2 regions of the Streptomyces lydicamycinicus genome follow, and region 2 is predicted to be linked to the other one. Evidence: riboswitches for the same ligand, from Rfam matches in the RefSeq annotation. Region 2 holds a riboswitch; the other holds the start of a gene.
What was found. Region 2 has a riboswitch for glycine ahead of gcvT (glycine cleavage system aminomethyltransferase GcvT). Riboswitches for the same ligand answer to the same signal wherever they lie in the genome.
Positions count from the first base shown of each region.

Region 1: it holds a riboswitch for glycine, as region 2 does, so the genes downstream of both, gcvP (aminomethyl-transferring glycine dehydrogenase) here and gcvT (glycine cleavage system aminomethyltransferase GcvT) in region 2, are expected to answer to the same signal.

Region 1 covers NZ_BBNO01000007.1:860,333-863,731, forward strand. Annotated here, with positions in the region: gene gcvP (aminomethyl-transferring glycine dehydrogenase) at 1-1,363, opposite strand, end outside; glycine riboswitch at 1,515-1,610, opposite strand; glycine riboswitch at 1,964-2,060, shown strand; glycine riboswitch at 2,061-2,152, shown strand; gene cycA (D-serine/D-alanine/glycine transporter) at 2,434-3,399, shown strand, end outside.
Region 2 covers NZ_BBNO01000001.1:975,755-979,153, reverse strand. Annotated here, with positions in the region: gene TU31_RS04230 (enhanced serine sensitivity protein SseB) at 1-688, opposite strand, end outside; gene TU31_RS04225 (AAA family ATPase) at 778-1,425, opposite strand; glycine riboswitch at 1,724-1,819, shown strand; glycine riboswitch at 1,820-1,937, shown strand; gene gcvT (glycine cleavage system aminomethyltransferase GcvT) at 1,971-3,098, shown strand; gene gcvH (glycine cleavage system protein GcvH) at 3,222-3,399, shown strand, end outside.

The sequences.
Region 1 (3,399 bases), on a different contig from region 2:
CCGCAGCGCCCGCAGTCGGCCCGTCCAGGTCGTCCCCCACGCAGCCGAAGGCGTCGAGCACGAGACGGACGTGGTCCCGCGAGGTGACCTCGGAGCAGGAGATGCCGACGTGGTCACCGTCCACCAGCCGCAGGAGCAGCCCCTTGTCATGCGCGGCCGCGACGACCTCCTCGGCACGGCCGGGGACCCGCACCAGCAGGGTGTCGAAGAACTCGCGGTGCACCACCGTGATCCCGCTGTTCCGCAGACCAGCGGCGATGAGCGTGGCGTGCCGGTGCGTCCGTCGGGCGATCTCGGTCAGACCATCGGGGCCGTGGTAGACGGCGTACACCGACGCGACCACGGCGAGCAGGACCTGCGCCGTGCAGATGTTGGAGGTCGCCTTGTCACGTCGGATGTGCTGCTCGCGGGTCTGTAGTGCGAGGCGGTACGCCGGCCGGCTGGAGTTGTCCACGGACACGCCCACGAGCCGGCCGGGCAGGTGGCGTTCGAGCCCTTCACGGACCGCGATGTAGCCGGCGTGCGGCCCGCCGTAGAACAGGGGGACACCGAACCGCTGGGACGATCCCACGACGATATCGGCGCCGTACTCACCGGGTGGCACGAGCAGCGTGAGCGCCAACAGGTCGGCGGTCACGGTGACTTGCGCGCCGCGCGCTCGTGCCGCGGCGGTCACCTCGCGCAGGTCGCGGACGGCTCCCGAGCAGCCGGGGTAGGAAAGCACCACCCCGAAGAAGTCGTCCTCCGGCAGCGGTTCGGCCACGTCGATCTCGACGATCTCGATGCCGACCGCGGCGGCACGCGTGCGCAGGACGTCGAGGGTTTGCGGCAGGGTGTCGCGGTCGACCAGGACGCGGGAGCGACCACCCTTGCCGGCGACACGACGCATGACCGTGACGGCCTCGGCGACCGCCGTGGCCTCGTCGAGCAGCGACGCGTTGGCGGTCGGCAGTCCGGTGAGGTCTCCGACCACGGTCTGGAAGTTGATCAGCGCTTCGAGCCGGCCCTGGCTGATCTCCGGCTGGTAGGGCGTGTAGGCGGTGTACCACGACGGGTCTTCCAGCACATTGCGCCGGATCACCGCCGGCGTGGTCGTCGCGTGATAGCCGAGTCCGCTCATCGGGACGGCCACGGTGTTCCTGCTCGCGAGCTCCTGTAGCTCGGCGCGGGCCTCGGCCTCGGTGGCGGCGGCAGGCAGGTTCAGGTCGGAAGTGCTTCGGATGCCGCTCGGGACGGCGGCGTCGATGAGGGCGGTCAGCGTCGGGTAGCCGACTTCGGCCAGCATCTTGGCGCGGTCGGCGTCGCTGACGCCGATGTGGCGGGTGGCGAACTCACCCGACGCGGAGGACTCGGGGAAGGTCATGGTGGGAGGCTCCCTGTGGGGGCACCGCAAACGCGGCACCGTGGATGGGTGGCCTCCCCGCTCTGTCATCGGAACCTGAGAGCTTCACCGCCGGGTCCGGCGGTTTGCACCGTGGGCGCAGGACATTGACGTCCTGTCTTTCCAGAGTCGCCTAGCCGAAGCGGTAGTTGGGCCTGAGAGATTCTGGGGAGAGTTGCTCCTTCGGCGCCTCGCCAAGGGTGGACGAGGGCTCTCCCGCTTCGGTTCGAACAGCGCGATGTGGAGTTGTGGGGCCCGACGGTAAGGCCGGGGAGTTTCCGGGGAGGATTGGCTCCTTCGGCGCCGCGTCGTCACATGACGTGGGCTCTCCCGCGCAGAATCGGCAGCGGTGTAGATGCTGTCGGATCTTGCCGGACGCAACGTACGGGCACCGGAACACAGCCGTCAAGAGTCCGCTCGGTCTACGTGCCGGTAACGGCTCGGCCCGGGATGCGCGCCGTGAGCTGCACAAATGCCGTCCCGCACGGGTGAGTGCCGCACTACTCGAAAGTAATGTCCAGCGTTCGGTCGGTCCCTTGACCGGCCGCTCATGTCGACCTAATCTCACCGCACATTGCCGTTCACCCCGGAGCGGGAGAGCACTGGATCAGCCAGACCCAGTCGCCGAAGGAGCAAATCCTCCCCGGAAACTCTCAGGCACCCCTACCGCTCGGGCAGGCAACTCTGGAAAGCAGGCGCCGACGCGCCTCGCCGACGGTGCAAGCCGCGCGCTGAGCGCGGCGAAGCTCTCAGGCTCATGACAGAGGGGGAGGCTCACTCGGCCGCACGGACTCCTGCCCGTGCTCGACAATCGAGGAGTCCCCTGATGGCTCTCCCGCCGCCTCTTCCCTGACCGCCGCCCCTGCCGGCTCCCGGGCTGATCTTCGATCTTCTATGTGGGCCCGTTCAGCATACTGACACCGCTCGGGTCGGCTACCGCACGCCCGCGCGCAGTCCCACCCTGCCGCTCGCCCCCTGGGGGCGCGTGGTCATTCTCCGAGATACCGCCTGTCCCGTGCCCGCACGGGACTTGAGATCCGCGAGGTTTGCCCATGCCTGAACGCAGTGACACCGGCTCGACCACCGTGCCGGACCAACCGGCGGCCGGATCGACACCCCCGCCCGAGGGCGAGCAACACCTCTCCCGCCAACTGTCCAACCGGCACATCCAGCTCATCGCGATCGGCGGTGCGATCGGAACCGGCCTGTTCATGGGCTCCGGCAAGACGATCTCGCTGGCCGGGCCCTCGGTGATCTTCGTCTACATGATCATCGGCGTGATGCTCTTCTTCGTGATGCGGGCGATGGGGGAGCTGCTGCTCTCCAACCTGCGCTACAAGTCCTTCGCCGACTTCGCGGCCGACCTGCTGGGGCCGTGGGCCGGCTTCTTCACCGGCTGGACCTACTGGTTCTGCTGGATAGTCACCGGCATCGCCGACGTCATCGCCATCTCCGGGTACGTGTCCTACTGGTGGCACGACCTACCGTTGTGGATACCGGCGTTGGCCGCCGTCATCCTCTTGATCGCCTTGAACCTGCCCACCGTGAAGGCGTTCGGCGAGACCGAGTTCTGGTTCGCGCTGATCAAGATCGTCGCGATCGTGGCGCTGATCGTCGTCGGGCTGGTCATGGTGTTCGGTCACTTCCAGGCGCCCGGGGGTGCCGCGGCAAGCTTCTCCAACCTCTGGAACGACGGAGGGTTCTTCCCCACCGGCCCCATGGGGTTCGTCGCGGGATTCCAGATCGCGACCTTCGCCTTCGTCGGCATCGAACTGGTCGGCACCACCGCGGCCGAGGCGGAGAACCCGGAACGGAACCTGCCCAAGGCGATCAACTCGATCCCGGTGCGCGTGATGCTGTTCTATGTCGTCGCGCTGATCGTGATCATTTCGGTCACGCCCTGGCGCGAGATCAGTGCGGACCGCAGCCCGTTCGTCGTGATGTTCACTCTTGCCGGTCTGGGTTTCGCCGCCTCGGTGATCAACTTCGTGGTGCTGACCTCGGCCGCATCATCCGCG
Region 2 (3,399 bases):
CGAGCGCACGTCCGAGGGCTGACAGTACCGCCTCGCGGGCCGTGCCGTCGTGCAGCGCGGTGGCATCCGCCGCGACCTGAACACCGACGAACAGCGCGGGCGTGTCGCCCTCGACGCTTGCCAGGGCACGCCGGGCAGTCAGGACAATTCCGGCGCCCGAGAACTCCAGCCCGGCCGAGGCCAGGAAGTCCACCGGCTCGTCCTGCCAGTCCGGCTCGAAGAGCCGTACCCGGCCGCCGCTCGGCAGCCCCTCGAACTCCGGCTGCCCCAGCCCCCGGTCCCGGCACAGTTCGGCCACCGCGGGCGGCGGCAGCGGGACGCCGACCGTGCCGTCGGGGTTGACCGCGATGCCGATCTGCGGCGGCAGGCCGCGGGCGAACTCCCGGGCCGGGGCGACGGTGAAGGACATATGCGAGCCGATCACCCGCAGGAATTCCTGCTCGGAGCTGTAGACCGGGACGTAGTGCGCACCGTCGAGCTCGACGGTGGGCAGATCGAGGCCGCGGGCGCCGGGACCCGCGCTCTCCGGGCCGCCGCCTTCGGGCAGCGGCACCCACAGCCGGCTACGGCCCAGGACCTCGACGATCCGGCCACCGGCGCCCGGGTGTCCGACGGACGCGGACAGCACCTCTTCGAGCTCGTTCGCCGGCCATGCCAGCTGCGGTATCCCCTGCTCCGGAAATGTCATTCGTCCCACCCGTTCCAAACCGCGCCATCTGGCCAAAGACCCTAGACGAGAAGGCGCGCGGTGTGGTGTGCGGGGGCGCGTCCGGCGACTCAGTGGAAGGTGACGGTCTCCAGGGCGCTCGCCGCCCGCCGGTCGAGGAGGACGGCAGAGCAGAAGCCCTTCGGCAGCCGGGCCGATTCCGCGGCGCCGACCAGCCGGCCCACCGCCCCGCGGTGCCGGGCGAAGGCGTACCCCGACACCCCGCGACCCCGTGACTCCTGGCCGGAAAGCGCCACCTCGGGCGCCACATCGAGCAGCACCAGATGCGCCCCGCGGCCGCCGCGCCGCGCCGCGCGCGCGATCCAGCGGCGCACCCACGCCAGCGTCCCGCAGTCGTGCACCACCACACTGGCGCCGGAGCGCAGCGCACGGCCCAGGGTCAGATAGTGGGCGGCCCGGACCAGCGGGCGGTAGAGCCCGTACGGCAGCCGGCGCAGCCTGCCGTGCTCCCAGCGCTCGCGGACGTCCTGGGAATCGATGCGGTGCACGACGGCGCCGTGCCCGTCCAGCGACGGCACGACCCGGTGCATCAGGGTGCTCTTGCCGCTGCCCGGCAGCCCGGAGACCACCACCAGGTCGCCGGCCGGGAACCGCAGCTCGGTGGCGCCGGGCGGGCGCCGCTCGCCCCGCAGGTCCACGACCGCGGTGCGGCGTCCGGGCCGGATGACGGCCCGCCGCGCACGGCCGGGCCGCGACATGGCGGCGGACGGCGCCGTCGGCACGGCGTCCGGGGGCACGACCCCTGAAGTCGCCCCGAATGCCGCTTCGCTGTGCACCGTGATCGCCCTCCCCGCCCGTTCTGGTCCGGTTCGAGTCCGTCCCCTACCCGCAGAGTGTCAAGAAAAGGTAATGCCCATCAAGGCGATTGTCCGATCTGCCCACGTCGTGGGCGGGGCGGCGGCGGGGGCTCCTTTATCCGGCGTTCCCGTGCAATGATGTGGCCGCCACGTGCACATCACAGCTCACCCGTGCACCGCCAACTGCATACCGGCCGCTTGAACCCGCGCGGGAGAGTCCCCGGCCGCCACGGCGGGGCGCCGAAGGAGCAAGTCCTCCCTTGAATCTCTCAGGCCCCTATACCGCACGGGCGAGGCAGATCTGAAAAGCGAGCCGCCGCCCGGCTGACGGGGCGGCTCCACCCAAGGTGCAAACCGGGTCCTTTCGCGGGATACCGGTGAACCTCTCAGGTTCCGATGACAGATGGGGAGAACGTCTTGTCACCCCTGCCTGGGAGCCCAGAACCATGACTGATGCCCCCCGCCGTACCGCGCTGGATGCCACCCATCGCGCGCTCGGCGCGACCATGACCGACTTCGCCGGCTGGGACATGCCGCTGCGCTACAGCAGCGAGCGGGACGAGCATGTCGCCGTCCGTACCCGCGCCGGACTCTTCGACCTCTCCCACATGGGTGAGATCACCGTCACCGGGCCGCAGGCCGCCGACCTGCTCGACTACGCGCTGGTCGGCAACATCGGCGGCGTCAAGACGGGCCGCGCCCGCTACACCATGATCTGTGAGGAAAAGGGCGGCATCCTCGACGACCTGATCGTCTACCGCCTCGCCGACCAGGAGTACATGGTCGTCGCCAACGCCTCCAACGCCCAGGTGGTGCTGGACGCGCTGACCGCTCGGGCGGGCGGCTTCGACGCCGCGATCCGCGACGACCGGGACGCCTACGCACTGCTCGCGGTGCAGGGCCCGGAGTCCCCCGGCATCCTCAAGAAGCTGACGGACGCCGATCTGGACGGTCTGAAGTACTACGCGGGGCTGCCCGGCACGGTCGCCGGGGTGCAGGCGCTGATCGCCCGTACCGGCTACACCGGTGAGGACGGCTTCGAGCTGTTCGTCCGGCCGGCCGACGCGGTCGCCCTCTGGGAGGCGCTGACCGAGGCGGGCAAGGACGCCGGTCTGGTGCCCTGCGGGCTGTCCTGCCGGGACACCCTGCGCCTGGAGGCGGGCATGCCGCTCTACGGGCATGAGCTGACCACCGCGACGACGCCGTTCGACGCGGGCCTGGGCCGGGTCGTGAAATTCGAGAAGACCACCAACGGCGGGGACTTCGTGGGCCGCGACGCCCTGGCCGAGGCCGCCGAGCGCGCCGAGACCCGGCCGCCGCGCAAGCTGGTCGGGCTGATCGCCCAGGGCCGCCGGGTGCCGCGGGCCGGATACCCGGTCGTCACGGCCGACGGCACGGTCATCGGCGAGGTCACCTCCGGGGCCCCGTCCCCCACGCTCGGCAAGCCGATCGCCATCGCCTATGTCGACGCGGCCTACGCCACGGCGGGCACGGAGGGTGTCTGCGTGGACATTCGTGGAAGCCATGAGCCGTACGAGGTCACTGCGCTGCCGTTCTACAAGCGGCAGAAGTAACCGTTCATCCACGGCAGGCGGCGGCGCGCGCCCGCGCGTCTCACTGCGCAAGACGTGCCCCCGGACTTCGTCCGGAGGTGCCCCCCTTCACGATCACACCCTCGCGTACAGGAGAATCGAGCCATGAGCAACCCCCAGCAGCTGCGCTACAGCAAGGAGCACGAGTGGCTGTCGGGCGCCGAGGACGGCGTCTCGACGGTCGGCATCACCGAGCACGCGGCCAACGCGCTCGGCGACGTCGTCTACGTACAGCTCCCTGAGGTCGGCTCCACGGTCGCGGCGGGCGAGACCTGCGGTGAGC